2 regions of the Mesorhizobium sp. B2-4-19 genome follow, and region 1 is predicted to be linked to the other one. Evidence: predicted binding sites of a transcription regulator. Region 1 holds the regulator's gene; the other holds the start of a gene.
What was found. The regulator LexA, encoded in region 1, represses DNA repair genes until DNA is damaged. The targets are predictions, from matches to a motif close to TGTTCNNNNTGTGTTCNG.
Positions count from the first base shown of each region.

Region 2: FJ546_RS14220 (DNA recombination protein RmuC) is a predicted target of LexA. The motif match lies at 3,196-3,213, and genes of this name have one in related genera.

Region 1 is NZ_VFUV01000011.1:18,707-27,034, forward strand. It holds gene gltX (glutamate--tRNA ligase) at 1-543, opposite strand, end outside; gene FJ546_RS19040 (ComEC/Rec2 family competence protein) at 646-3,102, shown strand; gene lexA (transcriptional repressor LexA) at 3,096-3,833, opposite strand; gene FJ546_RS19050 (GntR family transcriptional regulator) at 4,208-4,981, opposite strand; gene FJ546_RS19055 (ABC transporter substrate-binding protein) at 5,135-6,121, shown strand; gene FJ546_RS19060 (ABC transporter ATP-binding protein) at 6,181-6,960, shown strand; gene FJ546_RS19065 (ABC transporter permease) at 6,967-7,890, shown strand; gene kynU (kynureninase) at 7,925-8,328, shown strand, end outside.
Region 2 is NZ_VFUV01000007.1:69,782-78,109, reverse strand. It holds gene FJ546_RS14245 (transporter) at 1-198, shown strand, start outside; gene truA (tRNA pseudouridine(38-40) synthase TruA) at 284-1,030, opposite strand; gene FJ546_RS14235 (N-acetyltransferase) at 1,149-1,655, opposite strand; gene fmt (methionyl-tRNA formyltransferase) at 1,652-2,605, opposite strand; gene def (peptide deformylase) at 2,612-3,142, opposite strand; gene FJ546_RS14220 (DNA recombination protein RmuC) at 3,246-4,517, shown strand; gene FJ546_RS14215 (methyltransferase domain-containing protein) at 4,532-5,344, opposite strand; gene FJ546_RS14210 (GFA family protein) at 5,427-5,831, opposite strand; gene FJ546_RS14205 (cation diffusion facilitator family transporter) at 5,907-6,860, opposite strand; gene FJ546_RS14200 (transglutaminase family protein) at 6,986-7,795, opposite strand; gene FJ546_RS31915 (hypothetical protein) at 8,009-8,134, shown strand.

The DNA of each region.
Region 1 (8,328 bases):
GTTGCCGTCCGAACGCAGGATGATGAAGTCGTCGAGATCCTTGTTGGGGAAACGCACCTCGCCCTGGACGCGGTCATGGACGATCGTCTCGCCTTCGGTGGGCGCCTTGATGCGGATGGCGCCCTTGACGCCCGCAGGCGCCTCCGAGTGGGCGCGGTCGCGCCACTGGCCGTTGTAGCGCGGCGGCAGGCCCTTGGCCCGTGCTGCCTCGCGCATCGCTTCGAGCTCGGCCGGCGTTTCGTAGCTGTAATAGGCCTTGCCCAAGCGAACGAGTTCTTCGGCGACCTCGCGGTGGCGCGGCGCGCGCTCGAATTGCGAGACTGCGGCGCCGTCCCAGGTCAAGCCGAGCCAGGTGAGGCCGTCGAGGATGGCGGCCGTCGCGGCGGCGGTCGAACGCTCGCGATCGGTGTCTTCGATGCGCAGCAGCATCGTGCCGCTGGTGTGCTTGGCATAGAGCCAGTTGAACAGCGCCGTGCGCGCGCCGCCGATGTGCAGATAGCCGGTGGGCGAGGGGGCAAAACGGGTGACGACCTTGTCGGACATGAAACTCTCGGAAACCATCTGAAGCGGGGTGCGGCTGCGCGGACTTTCGCGCGTCGCGCGTTCATGTAGCATAGGGCGTCAGGGGTGCAAGGGGCAGACCCGATGGCTGGACGAGGCCGGGGCTCGGAACAGGGCGAGGACGCTGGTGTTGGCGTCAGCGAACGGTCCCTGTTTGCGATTGCGCCGCCAGTCTCGCAGCCGCTATCGCCTCTGGTGCCGGGCTCCGATGGTCAATCGCCGCGGGCAGATATGCCGCCGATACCTCCGCCGCCTGCGTCAGGCCGGATTGTGCGTGTCCGGCGGCGACTCGCCCGGGTTTCCTGGCCTCGCCTGCGCCATAGTGCGGCGACGGCAGCCGAGCTCGAGCTTGACCGGGGCATCGCCTTCCTGCTGGTGCCGGTTTGTCTGGCCGCTGGAGCGATCGGCTATTATTCGCTCGCGGCGGAGCCTGATTTTGCAAAGCCTGTCGCGGTCGTCGTGCTGATGGCGGTCTGTGCGCTTGTTTCGCGCTCCTGGCCGAAAACCCATCTGGGCTTCATGGCGGCATTGTTGTGCGCGCTTGGCCTGCTTGTCGCCAAGGTCGAGACATGGCGGGCGAGCACCCAGATGCTGGGTTCGGAAATCTCGACGCAAGTGACCGGCCGCGTCGTTTCGCTCGACCGGATGGAGACCGGCCGCATCCGGCTGACCATCGACGTGACGTCGACCGCACGGCCGAAACTGCGCTATGCGCCGGAAAGGGTCAGGCTTTCGGCGCGGGATATCCCGGCGGAAATGACCGCCGGCTCCATGGTCACCGGCTACGCTAAACTGTTGCCGCCGACCGGCCCGGTGCGGCCGGACAGTTACGATTTCTCCTTCGACAGCTATTTCGCCGGTATTGGCGGCAGCGGCTTCTTTCTCGGCAATCCAAAGCTTGTCTCAGCCATGGACGACGAGGTGCCGCTCACGGCCCGCCTTTTCTCGGGGATAGAAAATGCTCGTCAAGCCATTGCCGACCACATCAGGGCCAGGGTTGGCGGTGCCGAGGGTGAGATCGCGGCGGCGCTGATCGTCGGCGTGCGGGCCGGCATTCCCGATGAAATCAACGAGGCGATGCGGCGCACCGGCATCTATCACATCATCTCCATTTCCGGACTGCATATGGCGCTGGTCGCCGGTACCATCATGGGGCTGCTGCGCGGTGCCTTCGCGCTGTTTCCGGACTTTTCCGCGCGTCGGCCGGTGAAGAAATACGCCGCCGCCGCCGCCCTGTTCTCGATCGCCGCCTATCTCGTCATTTCCGGTGTCGTCGTTGCCGCCGAGCGCAGCTTCATCATGCTGGCGGTGATGCTTATCGCCGTCCTATTCGATCGCGCGGCACTGACCATGCGCAACCTCGCCATCTCGGCGATCGCCGTCATTGTGGTGTCGCCGCATGAGGTTGTCGGCCCAAGCTTCCAGATGTCGTTCGCCGCGACCGCCGCGCTGGTCGGCGCCTATGCCGGCTGGGCGGATCACCACGCAGGAGAGGCAAGACCGCCACCGCCAAAGCGAACTCTGCCGGGTTCTCTCACGCGAAAATTCCTGCTGGCGACGGGCGGGCTGGCGATGACCTCCATCATCGCCGGCTGCGCCACGGCGCTGTTTGCCATCTGGCATTTCCAGCGTGTGTCGCCGCTCAGCCTGTTCGCCAATCTGGCCGTCATGCCGATCGTGTCACTGATTGTCATGCCTTTCGCTGTTCTCAGTTCTCTTGCGATGCCCTTTGGTGCCGACGGTCCCTTCCTTTACGTGATGGGCAAGGGCCTGACCGCAATGATCGCCATATCGGCGTGGATATCGGAACGCTCCCCGGTCGATGCGGTCGGGCTGATCTCGCAGCAATCCGTGCTGCTGGTGACCATCGCCCTGGTCATCGCGACGATGGCGACGACCTGGCTGCGGCTCGCGGCAGTGCCATTCGCGCTTGCCGGCCTGCTGACAATATCGGATACGCGCACCCCGGATGTGCTGATTTCCGAAGATGCGCGGTTGGTGGCGTTGCCGATCGGCGGTGGAGAACTCGCGGTCAGCCGGACTCGCCCGAGCGAGTTCACCGTCGACAATTGGAAACGCGCGCTGGTGTCCGAAACCATCGTCGTGCCGGAGATGTTCGACAGGGCGGACGGGCAATTCGACATTGCCGATGCCGTCAATCTGCCGCCGGGAGCACCGTTCTACTGCACGGATGGCGTCTGTCTTGCCCGGCACCCGTCGGGTGCGATCATTGCGCATGTCGAAGACCGCAAGAATACCTGGAAAGCCTGCGGTTTCGCCGACCTGATCGTCGTCAATGACGCGACGGGCTATGACGCCTGCCACAATCCGCTGGTTCTTGTTGTCACCAAACGGCAACTTGCCCGCAAAGGCAGTGCCGCCGTGTTCTTCGACCGCCAATCGGCAACCGGTCCGCCAACCGTCAGCTTCGCGGTGGACGGGCCGTATCGGCCTTGGCACGAGCAGCGAAAATTTTCGCGTGAGGCGAGGGGGCTGGCGCCCTATCAAAAACCCGAAAAGACGGCCGTTCCTGCTCAGTAGCGCCGGATCAGTCCGACAAGTTTGCCTTGCACCTTGACCCTGTCTGGCCCGAAAATGCGCGTCTCGTAGGCAGGATTGGCGGCTTCAAGGGCGATCGAGGCGCCCTTGCGGCGGAACCGTTTCAGGGTTGCTTCCTCCTCATCCACCAGCGCCACGATGATCTCGCCCGGGCTCGCCGTGTCGGCGTTGCGGATGATGACCGTGTCGCCGTCGAAGATGCCGGCGTCGATCATCGAGTCGCCCTTGACCTCCAGCGCATAGTGCTCGCCACCCATGATCATATCCGGCGGCACCGAGATCGAATGCGTCTGGTGCTGGATGGCATCGATCGGCACACCGGCAGCGATGCGGCCCATCACCGGGATCGACACGGCGGAAACCGCATCATCATCATTGCCGGCCGCAGGCAAGCGCGACTGCGCCGGCTTGATTTGGCGGCCAAGACCGCCCTGGCCGAGACTGCCCTGGATGACGCTTGGCGAGAATTTCTTTGCCGCGTTAAGGCCGGGCGCGATCGAATCCGGCAGCCGCAGCACTTCCAGCGCCCGCGCCCGGTTGGGCAGCCGGCGGATGAAGCCGCGTTCCTCCAGTGCCGTGATCAGGCGATGGATGCCCGACTTGGAGGCGAGATCGAGCGCTTCCTTCATCTCGTCGAAGGACGGCGGAATGCCGCTTTCCTTGAGCCGTTCATGAATGAACATCAGCAGTTCATGTTGCTTGCGTGTCAGCATGGCGGCCCCCAAGGCATTGAACGAAGGGTGAATCAGAATCGAAAAACAAACCCAGAACAAACACTATCTGTTCCAGTTGTGTTCCGCAACTGTTTAAAGTTTAATGAATTTGTTAACGCGTCTGAAGTTTTTTGGCCGGGGCAGAGGGTCGCGATCAATCATTTCCCTGCCGGTACGCGCATTGAAATCGTTTCGGTTAATGGCCTGTGGCCTAGCCCTGAATGCGGTTTGGCATCAGGCATTTGGGAGGCGTCCACGGGGCCGAATTGTACAATGTATCGATCCATTTCCGGCAGAACGAAACGAAACCAAAACGCCAACAATCGTGTGTTCAGGGCCGGCACGGCCGCGTGGATTTGGACGCCGCGGAAGCATCATCCGGAAACCGCTTTCAGGCTGCCGGCGCGCGCGGTGTAAGTGTTGGCGCCGTTGTCTTCGCTGTGTACATAGACATGTAGGGTGTAGCCGATATGCGCCGTCATCAGCGCCTTTGCCCGTTCGACATCGCGATCGAGCGCCGCTTCCATGATCGCGGTATGATGCTCGATGGCGATCGCCTCGCGCAGCGCGTCCATTGCCTCGCCATAGCCGTCCTTCAGGCCGGCCGCCGCCCGCAATGTCGGCGCCAGGCCGAGAAACCGATGATGCCGACGCAGCTGATCGGCGATCGTCGAGCGGAAGCGCAACAGCCAGTTGGACGTCGCCGCGCTCAGCAGCGCCGCGTGGAAGGCCTCGTGGCTCTCGTCCCATTTGTCGACGGCCGCATCGGAAGGGTCATCGACCGCGGTCTTGCAGCGGGAGAGCCGGTAATGAGCGGTGACGACCGCGTCCTCCCATTCCCTGCCGCCGTTCGTGATCGATTCCAGGAACAGCGGCATTTCGACAACCATCCTCGCGCGCGCCAGGTCCTCGAGCTCGGCGCGCGACACGGGTGCGACGGCAAAGCCGCGATTGCTGATGGCGGTGACCAAGCGTTCGGCTTCAAGTCGGGACAAGGCTTCACGCAGCGGCGTCCAGCCGACGCCGTATGTGCCGCGCAGCGCGCTCAGCTTGAGCGGCGCCCCCGGCATGAGGCGGGTGGTCAGGATATCGCGCCGCAGCAGCTGATAGGCTGCTTCGGTCTTGGTGGGATTGTTCTGATCCTGCATCGCGATCCGTCCATCGTCGGCTTGTGAAAATTATATATGAAGGGGAAGCATGGCAAGAATTATATATAATGTTTGACACGCGGCGAGGGACTGACCATGATCGCCGCAGTTGCCGTCCTTGTGAGCGGCGCTGATCAAATCTGGGAGGAAATGATGTTGAAGTCGAAATCCGCTTGGCTGTCGGGATTGGCCCTGGCAGGCGCATTGATGGTCAGCGCCGGCAGCGCCGCAGCCGATCAGATACGCATCGGCATCGCCAATTTCGGCGAGCATCCGCAGCTCAATGCCGCCATAGCGGGCTTCAAGAAGGCACTGACGGACAACGGCTTTGTCGAGGGCAAGGACGTCGTCTACACCGAAAGCCATACCAACTTCGATGCATCGCTGGTGCCGCAGATGATCGCCAAGCTGCAGGCGGAGCAGCCCAAGCTGATCTACACCATCACCACGCCGGTCTCGCAGATCGCCAAGAAGGCGCTCGCCGGTTCCGGGATTCCGATCGTCTTTGCCGCGGTCACCGATCCGGTGGCGGCCAAGCTGGTGCCGTCGTGGGACGCCGGAGACGAAGGCATGACCGGCGCCAGCGATCTGCAGGATGTCGCCGCGGTGATGGCCTTCACCAAGAAGCTGCTGCCGAACGCCAAGCGCTTCGGGGTTCCCTACAATCCGGGCGAGGCCAATGACGTTGCCCTGATCGAAAAGATCAAGGCGGCGGCACCCGCCGCCGGCTTTGAGGTCGTCGAAGTCGGCATCGACAACGTCAATGACATCCAGCAACGCATCGCTTCGCTCGCCGGCAAGGCAGACGTGATCTACGGTCCGGCCTCGAACCTCATCCAGCCGGCGATCGCCGCTGTCTCCGCGGCCGCACGCCAGGCGGGAATCCCGGTCGTCAACTCCGATGACAGCGCGGTCCGCAATGGTACCGTGCCGGCGAGCTTCGCGGTCAATTACACGCAGGTCGGCATCAACGCCGGCAACATCGCGGCCGAGATCCTCAAGGGCAAGGATCCCAAGACGATCGCGCCGTCGCGCCCGGCCTACAAGGACCATATGGCAACGATTTCCCGCAAGGCGATGGCTGCGTTCGGCATCGAGATACCGGCTTCGATGGCCGAGTGCGGCTGCATCGTCGACTGATATCGGGCTGGACGGGGCGACGGCGGCGGCGCCGTCGCCCTTCAGGCCAAGGAGGAACGATGCTCGATATCCGATCCGCGCGCAAAGTATTCTACAAGGGGCAGGCCGACGAGAAGGTCGCGCTGGACGGCCTCAGCCTGTCATTGGCCACCGGCGATTTCGGCATCGTCATCGGCTCCAACGGGGCCGGCAAGAGCAGCATGCTCAACGCCATTTCCGGAGCTCTTGTCCTGGATTCCGGCAAGATCCTGATCAACGGTGCGGACGTGACGGCCATGCCGGTGCACAAGCGCGCCACGCGATTGGCGCGCGTCTTCCAGGATCCGATGCGCGGCACCGCCGCCAGCATGACCGTGGCGGAGAACATGCTGCTGGCCGATCTGCGCAGCCAAAAACGCACGCTGCGACAGGGGCTGAACGCCGCACGGCTCGCGTCCTACAAGGAGCGCCTGTCGATATTGGGTCTCGGCCTTGAAAATCGTCTCGACACCCGCGTCGACCTGCTCTCGGGCGGGCAGCGTCAGTCGCTGTCGCTGATCATGGCAGTCGGCGGATCGCCGGACCTGCTGCTGCTCGACGAGCATACCGCGGCACTCGACCCGCGCACGGCCGAGATCGTCATGCAGGCGACGGTGCGCGCCGTCAACGCGCTGAAACTGACCACGCTGATGGTGACCCACAACATGCAGCACGCCGTCGACTATGGCAGCCGGGTGATCATGCTCGATGCGGGCCGGGTCTTGTTGGAGGTCACTGGCGAGGAGAAGGCCAGGGTCACGGTTATCGATCTGATCGGCCATTTTTCCATCAAGACCGACCGCATGTTGCTGGCGAGCTGAACCATCATGGGCTTTATTCAGGATGTTCTCAGCAGCTTTGTCGCGATCATGCCGGTGACCCTGGCGCAAAGCCTGATCCTGGCCTTTGTCGTGCTCGGCATCATGATCCCGTTCCGCATGCTGAATTTTCCCGATCTCACCAGCGAAGGCGCCTTTCCGCTGGGCGGCTGCGTCTGCGGCGTGCTTCTTGCCGCCGGTGTATCGCCGCTGACCTGCATCGTCGTCGCATTCGCGGCGGGCTTCGCGGCGGGCTGCTGCACCGCCTTCATCCATCTGCGCTTCCGCATCCACACGCTGCTGGCGGGCATCCTGATGATGACGATGCTTTACAGCATCAACCTGCGCATCATGGGCAAGTCCAACCTCTCGGTTTTCGGCTCGCCCACCGTGTTCGACTGGGTGCCGTTCGCACGGCCGGGTTTTCCGGCCAGCAAGATCGTCGTCGCCGGCGTTCTCGCGCTCGTCGTCTTCGCGGCGCTCTATATGTTCTTCAGGACCGAGAAGGGGACTGCCGTGCGCGCCGTCGGCGCCAATCCCGACATGGCCGAGGCGCAAGGCATCAATGTCTGGGCGGCGACCATCGGCGGTGTCGGGCTGGCGAGCGCGTTTTCGGCGTCGAGCGGCGCACTGATGGTGCAGTCGCAGGGATTTGCCGACGTCAATATGGGGCTGGGCATCCTCATCAACGGCCTTGCCGCGCTGATGATCGGCGAGGCGGTCGTCGGCAAGCAGACGGTCTGGCGCCAACTGCTGGCACCCTTTGCCGGCGCGATCATCTACTACCAGCTGGTGTCGTTCTGCCTCGCCGCCGGCATGCCGCCTCCCGACCTGAAGCTTGCCACAGGCTTGTTCGTGCTCGCCATGCTTGCCCTGCCGAGCCTCAAGCGCAGCCGGGGACCCGCACCGGCCCGCGAAGCCATCCGTGAATAATCAGGACCTAAACAACCAGGGAATGTCACAAATCATGCGTGCACCGCTCGATCTCGCAGCAGTCGAAGCCATGGATGCGGCCGATCCCCTGCGTGCCATGCGCGACCGCTTCATTCTGCCGGAAGGCGTGATCTACCTCGACGGCAACTCGCTGGGTGCGGCGGCACCCGCCGTCTTCAACGAACTGCAGAAGGCGGCGACGCAGGAATGGGCGCAAGACCTCATCCGCGCTTGGAACACCGCCGGCTGGTTCGACATGCCGGTCGCGCTCGGCGACCAGCTCGGACGGCTGATCGGCGCCGCTTCGGGCCAGACGGTGGTCTGCGACACGACCTCGATCAACATCTACAAGGTGCTGCATGCGGCACTCGGTATGCGACCGAACCGCTCGGTCATCGTCGCCGAGGGCGACAGTTTTCCAACCGACCTCTACATGGC
Region 2 (8,328 bases), on a different contig from region 1:
TTCGCCTTGTCGATGGCGCTGACCTGGCGCATGACCAATGCCACGATCGGCAAGGGCGCGGCGGTCGGCACCGCCGTTTTCGTCGGCATGTTCATCGCTTCGCTGCTGGTGCTGTTCGGGCTGCAGATGCTGCTTGGCATCACCGTGCCGGACAATATCGGGGCCCAGAGCCTTTCCGGACCGTTTCCGGGGTTGTAGCCTGCCGGGCTCTGAATAGGGCCTGCCGGTTCCTTTCGGAATAGAGTCTTCGGACTCTATTCCGAACAGAGCTTCTGGACGCTGTTCAGGGATAATCGACGCCAATGAGAAAAAGCCCGTCGGGCGGCGCCACCTGGCCGCAGGCGGCGCGGTCGCGCGCTTCGAGCGCTGCCTTGAGGTCGGCCTCGGTCCAGCCGCCATCGCCGACGCGCTTGAGCGAGCCGACCATGGAGCGCACCTGGTTGTGCAGGAAGGAACGGGCCGAGGCTCTCACCTCGATCATGTCGCCCGCCCGGCTCACATCGAGCCGTTCCAGCGTCCGAACCGGGCTGTTGGCCTGGCACTGGGTCGAACGGAAGGTGGTGAAGTCATGCCGGCCGAGCAGGAGTTTCGCGGCCTCGTGCATGGCGCCGGCATCGAGCCGCTTCGGCACCCACCACACCTTGCCCTTTTCCAGCGCCGCGGGCGCGCGGCGGTTGAGGATGCGGTAGAGATAGTGGCGGCCGGTGGCCGAGAAGCGCGCGTCGAAATCGTCGGGAACGATCGCCGCCTTCAGGATGACGACATGCGCGCCGGCTGCCTGCAGGTGGGCGTTGACGGCATCGCGCACCTTGTCGCCAGGCCATGGCTTGGCCAGGTTGACATGCGCCACCTGAGCGCTCGCATGCACGCCGGCATCGGTGCGGCCGGCGGCGCGCAACCGCACCGCCTCGCCGCAGAATTTCTCGATCGCCCGCTCGATCGCCTGCTGCACCGAAGGCTGGTCGGCCTGGTGCTGCCAGCCGGCAAACAGGCTGCCGTCATATTCGATGTCGAGGCGAAAACGCGGCATTTGCGGCTAGAGCTCTCGCCTTGAGCAATTCCAGGAAAAGTGTGAAACGGTTTCCGTCCGGAATTGCGTTAAAACAAACAGGTAGAGCAAGTCACCGTTCCATGAACGGTGGACTGCTCTACGCGGCGAGAGCGGCGAAGGCGGAAGCGTAGACCAGCCTGCCGGCCTCCGGAGCGTCGCCCCAGGCCAGCGCCTGCAGCGCCTCGCCTTGATATTCGCTCTCGAACTTCTCGGCTCGCGCATGGCTGTAACCGAACCGGCCGTAATAGGCCGGGTCGCCCAGCACCACGGCCAGCGTCTCGCCGGCATCCCTGAGGCGGATATGCGCCTCGCGGATCAGCGCGCCGCCAATGCCGCTGCCGTGAAACGAAGGCTCCACCGCCAGCGGCGCCAGCGCCACGGCTGCGAAGCTCTTGCCGCCATTCTGGACGAACAGCCGGGAAAACAGGATATGGCCGACCACCTGGCCGTCTTCTTCCGCCACCAGTTCGACGACGGCGTCGCCGCCGGTCACCAGCGCGTCGACCAGCCCGGCCTCCGCCTGCTGGCGGAAGGCGTGTTCCTCGACGAGGCGAATTGCCTCGCGATCCCGCGGCGTTGCCGCGCGTATCGACATCATGCTCATGAGAATTTCATTCCTTTTACGATCTTGGCTCCGCGCAGGAATTCCGACGCGGCGGCGGGCTTTCCGCCCGCGCGTTGAACTTCGACCAGCCTGATCGCGCCTGCCCCGCAGGCGACCGTCAGCCGGTCATCGAGAATTCCTCCCGACTCGCCCAAACCTTCCGAAAGCGACAGGCCTTCGGACAGCGTCGAGCGAAGCAGTTTCAGCCGTTCCATGCGGCCGCCAATGTCTATTTCGGACCAGGCGCCGGGAAAGGGCGACAGGCCGCGAAGATGGTTGTGGACCTCGGCCGCTGGCCGCGTCCAGTCTACGCGCGTCTCGGATTTATCGATTTTTCTGGCGTAAGTCACCCCTTCCGCCACTTGCGCGCTAAATGTCAGGGTGTTCCCTTCCAGCCGCGCCAGCGCTTCCACCATCAGGGCGGCACCGACGCGCATCAACCGATCATGCAGATCGCCGGCTGTCATATCGGGTTCGATGGTGCATTTTTCAAGCAATCCCACCGGTCCGGTGTCGAGACCCTCTTCCATGCGCATAACCATCATGCCGCTTTCCAGGTCACCCGCCATGATGGCGCGCTGGATGGGGGCGGCACCGCGCCAGCGCGGCAAGAGCGATGCGTGGCCGTTGATGCAGCCAAGCCGGGGCGCGTCAAGAATTGGCTTCGGCAGCAGCAAACCATAGGCGACGACCACCGCTATGTCGGCCCGCAGGGCGCTGAACGCCGCCTGCTCGGCCTCGTCCTTGAGGGATGTCGGCGTGCGCACCGCGATGCCCAGCCGCTCGGCCTCGCGCTGCACCGGCGACGGCGTCAGCTCCAGCCCGCGCCGGCCGGCGGCGCGCGGCGGCTGTGTGTAGACGGCGGAAATCTCATGTCCGGCCTCGGCGATCGCGCGCAACGTCGGCACCGAGAACTCCGGCGTGCCCAGGAAGATGACGCGCAGGGGCATGTTCCCCTATCCCACCAGCTTGCCCGGCGCCTTGTCCTTGGCGAGCTTCTTGAACTTCTTCACCACCATGTCGCGCTTCAGCTTCGAGATATGGTCGATGAACAGCACGCCGTTGAGATGGTCGATCTCGTGCTGCAGGCAGGTCGCCATCAGCCCCTCGGCCTCCATCTCCTGCAATTTGCCGTCGCGGTCGAGATATTTCACGCGAACGGAAGCCGGGCGTTCCACTTCGGCGTAATAGTCGGGAATCGACAGGCAGCCTTCCTCGTAGACCGAGCGCTGATCGGCACTTTCCAGGATCTCCGGGTTGATGAAGACATGCGGCGCCGGCGTTTCGTCTTCCTTGGCGAGGTCGATCACCAGCATGCGCAGCGGCTCGCCGATCTGGATTGCCGCCAGTCCGATGCCGGGCGCGTCATACATGGTCGCCAGCATGTCGTCGGCCAGTTTGCGCAAAGGCGCGTCGACGCGCTCCACCGGCTTGGAAACCTGGCGCAGGATGGGATCGGGAAGGATGATGAGCGGCTTGATCGGCATGGCGTCCCACGTAAGACGTCCAGCGAAATGCGTCAACCGGCGGACCTGAGTATCGTTCACGTTTTGATCTGTGCCAGCCGGCCGAATCGGCTATGCTGTCCACATGAATGATCTGAGCACCATCCTTTCGCAGCCCGTCGCCCGGCTTGGCGCATCGACAATCACGCTGGGCCACGCCCTGGCCTTCGGCGCCTTGCTGTTCCTCGGCCTGTTCGTGGCGCTGGTCGTCGCGCTGTGGCGGTCGGCCAAGGCGCGCGCCGTCGCTGCCGCGGAAGCCGCCGACCATGCCCGCGACGCCGAGGCGCGGATGGCCGGCATCTTGCAAAGCCAGGCCGAGATGCAGGGCCGCATGGGCGCCATTGCCGAAGTGTTCGGCGCGCGCCAGGCGGAGCTGACGCAGTCGATCGGCCAGCGCCTCGACGCCATGACCGGCCGCATCGGCCAGACCATGACCGAGCAGACCAAATCGACGCATGAAAGCCTGGCGAAACTGCAGGAGCGGCTGGCCATCATCGATGTCGCGCAAGGCAACATCCAGTCGCTCGCCGGCCAGGTCGTGCAGCTGCAGGCGATCCTCTCCAACAAGCAGACGCGCGGCGCCTTCGGCCAGTCGCGCATGGAGGCGATCGTCGCCGACGGCCTGCCGCATGGCGCCTATGAATTCCAGGCGACGCTGTCGAACGGCAGCCGGCCCGACTGCCTGGTGAAGATGCCGAACGGCGCGCCCTCGCTGGCCATCGACGCAAAGTTTCCGCTGGAGGCCTGGAACGCAATCCGCGCGGCCGACGGCGCCGACCTGCAGAAGGTCGCGTCCCAGGCCTTCCGCCGCGACATCGAGATCCATGTTCGCGATATTTCGGAAAAATACCTGATCCAGGGCGAGACGCAGGACACCGCCTTCATGTTCGTGCCGTCGGAATCGGTGTTCGCCGAGATCCACGAGAATTTCGAGGCGATCGTCCACAAGGCGCACCGCGCCCGCGTCGTCATCGTCTCGCCGTCGCTGCTGATGCTGTCGATCCAGGTCATCCAGGCGATCCTCAAGGATGCCCGCATGCGCGAACAGGCGCATCTGATCCAGGGCGAGGTCATCCGGCTGATGGAGGATGTCGCGCGCGTCGACGAGCGCGTGCGCAAGCTGCAGGTGCATTTCGGCCAATCGGCCAAGGACATCGACGATATCCTGGTCTCGACATCGAAAGTGACCAAGCGCGGCCAGAAGATCGAGGCGCTGGAGTTCGGCGCGCAGGCCGATGGCGATGCCGGCCCGGAGACGCCGTCACGGGCACCGGCGGCGAAACTCGAGCCCGGACCGCGCGCTGCCGACTCAAAGACCGGGCAGCTCAGGCTGCGGGTCGTCGAAGGCGACGACTAGCCAGCAATTCCGGCCTAGGCCACGGCCACGATGACGTGGGCCTGGATTTTGGCGGCAACCGCGCCGCCGCCATATCTGGCCGCAATCGCGGACGCGGCGTAATCCGTTGCAGCGTCCAGTTCTCCGGGATCCCTGGCCTCGATTTCGGTGCGAAGCACCGTTCCCTGGCAGTAGGCCACGGCCGGCAGGCGCGGCGAGGGGGCGCGGCTTTCTTCAGCCCTCGTTTCGATCGCCACGCCGGAGAAGCCGGCCTCTTCCAGCTCGCCGCGGATCAGCGCCGTATCGTGGTAGCCATGCGGCGTGCGGGCCAGAAAGCGCGGCGGATCGTTCGGAAACATCCTTGCCAGCGCATTGGTCACATCATCGGCGAAGACATTTTCCTCGATGCGGTCCCATACGTTGAACAGGAAATGCCCGCCGGGCTTCAGCACCCGCCTGGCCTCGCGGTAGGCGGATGGGCGGCTGGGAAAGAACATCGCGCCGAACTGGCAGCAAACGAGATCGAAGGCGGCGTCCTCGAACGGTAGCGCCATGGCATCGGCCTGGCGCCATTGCATGCGACTGTCGCGAGCCTGTCGCGAAGCGGCGTAGTCGAGCATCGGCTGGTTGAGGTCGGTCACGACATAGGTTGCGTCGGCGGACAGTTTTGGCGCCAAGGCACGGGTGACGACCCCGGTGCCCGCGGCGACTTCCAGGACGGCTTTGGGCGAGAAGGACGCTGCCCGCCGTGCAAGGTCCGCGGCGAATGGCTCGAAAATCAACGGCACCATATAGCGGTCGTAGTTTTCCGGGATCGAGCCGGCAAACAGTTTATCCGTTTCCAACATGGCTATTTCCCGCCCCTTGATGGTGAGCGAGGCTAGCACAGAATTGCTTGTCCTGGGGCGGTTTTCGACCGGGAGGGCGGAGCTACTGCTCCACCACGATGCTCATGCCCTCGAATTCGGGAAGCCAGTGCAGGGCCGACCGGTGCCATTTCTGTTGTGTCGGCACCAGATCCTCGCGTTGCCGCGCGGTGCCCGCCCTGATTCCATAGACCTTCGGGCCGTCGCCAACCGAAGTCGCGAAAAGATGCGAACCGCAGTCGCCGCAAAAGCCCTGGGCGCGCTTGGCCCCGCTCGATCCGGTCTTGATATAGAGTTTTGGCGTGCCCCTGGTGATCCGGTAGTGATCCTCGGGCGCGGGAACGGTGACGCGAAAAGCCGTGCCGGTCAGCTGCTGGCAGTCCGTGCAATGGCAGATCGAGGTCTTCGCCGGGTCGACCTCGGCCTCATAGGTGATGGCGCCGCAATGGCACCCGCCGTCGATCTTCATGGTCGTTCTCCGAAATCCGTCGCCTGATCTTAGCAAGGCAATGCGACGGGGCAACGGTGCAGCGCTGGTCCAGGACTAGTTCGATGCCGTTTCGATCAGCTTGCGCCGCTGCTCCCAGGTACCCGTGGTCTGCGGCTTGACGAACAGCCGCGTGATCTCCGGCATCTCCTTCTTCAGCCGTGCCTCGATGCGCTCGACACAGGCTTCGATCTCCGGCGCCGACAGATGGTCCTCGAATTCGATGCTGAGCCCGGCAACGATCTCTTGCGGTCCCATATGGACGGTCAGGACACCGTTCGCGCGCTGCACCGCCGGATCCTGCTGCACGATCGCCAGCACCTTTTTCTGCACTTCGGGCGACGCCGGCTCGCCGATCAGCAGCCCCTTGCTTTCGCGGGCGAGGAAAATCGCCGTGGCGCCGAGAATGAGCGCGATGCCGATCGAGGCGGCGCCGTCGAGTTCCGGCATCTCCAGCAGCTCCGCCGCCAATATGCCGGCAAAGGCGACGATCAGGCCGACAAGCGCGGCGCTGTCCTCGAACAGGACGGTATAGACGCTCGGGTCCTTGCTCGACTGCAGGGCCTGCAACCAGCTCTGTTTGCCTTTCTCTCGGCGGAATTCCTTCAGCGCCACCAGCCAGGAGCTGCCCTCGAACAGGAAGGACAAGCCGAGAACGACATAGTTCACCTTGACGTTGGCGACAGGCTCCGGCGCCATGATGTGGATGATGCCCTCGTAGAACGACACGCCGGCGCCCAGCGCGAAGACCAGGAGGGCAACGATGAAGCTCCAGAAATAGAGTTCGCGGCCATGCCCAAGCGGATGCGTGCGGTCGGCCGGGCGCGCGGCACGGTGCATGCCGTAGAGCAGCAGACCGCCATTGCCGGTATCGACCAGCGAATGCACACCTTCCGACAGCATCGCCGAGCTGCCGGTGAAGAAGGCGGCGGCGAATTTGGTCAGCGCGATCGCCAGATTGCCGGCAAGCGCCGCATAGATGACCATTTTGGAGCCGCCGTGCCCGGCCATGCGATTTGGTCCTCGTTCGACGTGCCCAGTCTAACGGCCGGACGGCCGCAGCTCCACCATAACGCGCCAACTGCCGGGTCGTTCAAGACGCGATTTGTTTGGGACCGGCCGGCGGGAGACGGCGACTATTCGACGATCTCGTCGGTCCACACCTTGAAGCCGGCCAGTGTCCCCGGTCCGAAAATATGGGTCAGCGGCACATCCCCGGCGTCGCGCCCGGAAGCGATCAGGATACGGCCGATGCGCGGCGCATTATTGCGCGGGTCGAAGACATGCCAGCGGCCGCCGAGATAGACTTCCATCCAGGCGGCGAAATCCATGCTCGACCACGGCTTCGCCATGCCGATATCGCTGATGTAGCCGGTGCAGTAGCGCGTCGGGATGTTGAGCGCCCGGCAGAAGGTGACGGCAAGATGCGCGAAATCGCGGCACACGCCGCTCTGCTCGCGATAGGCTTCAGCCGCGGTGCGCGTCGGCCGCGCATTGCCGTAGTTGAAGACGATGTGGTTGTGGACGAAATCGCACACCGCCTGCACGCGAGGGATGCCGAGCGGCGTATGGCCGAACAGCCGCCAGGCTTCGTTGGCCAAAAGGTCGCTTTCGCAAAACCGGCTGGGCAGCAGGAACAGCAGCGTCTCGGCCGGCAGGTCGCGCACCTCGTGCTGCCAGGCCATCAGCTCGCCCATCTCGAATGTGCCGGCGTCGCGGATCACCGCATCCGTACCGAAGGTGAACCGCCCGGCCGGCGCGACGAACCGGTTGCACCAATTGCCGAAACTGTCGCGATAACCCACAACCGGAACTGGCGGGCTGGAGGTCAGGAAATCCGGGCGCTCGAGGTCGGAGGCGCGGGAATAGTGGACATTGAGCATCGCGATGAGCGGCGTCTCCTGCGGGAAGTCGAAACTCATCTCGCAGCCGATATGGATCCGCATTGTCGTCCTGACCGGCCTGCCCGACGATCACCCGGGCGAAGGCGCGGGTCGATGCTGCAGTGCGAAAACGAGAATGGCACGGACGGTCATGGTTTACGAGCAAATTAGAAACCGGTTGAAAGCAGTCGGCCGGCGGTTGCGACAGATACTGCCCCCTTGCAGCAAAGCGTTTCTCTTGTTTCACTTCATTCCCCGCAACTGGAGGAACGAATCATGGCTAAAGGTGCGATGAAGGCAGGCAAGGAAGCCCGCAAGCCGAAGAAGGATGCCAAGAAGCCGGCACCCGCTCCCGCCCTGAAGGCGCCGCCGGTCAAGGCGATGCGCATCAAGGAAAAGTAAGCCTCGGCAAGTCAGGCGCGGCAAAATCCACCGGCGTCAGACAATGCCGCCGGGTTGATCGGGCGTTTGGACAACCTATATCGATGGTGCGGGGACGACCCCGCGCCTCCCCAACAATTCGGTCGGGACGACCCGCCATAGTGATCGGTATCTGAGGATCGGATCCTGTCTCCGGCCCGATGCTGGATGGAGCG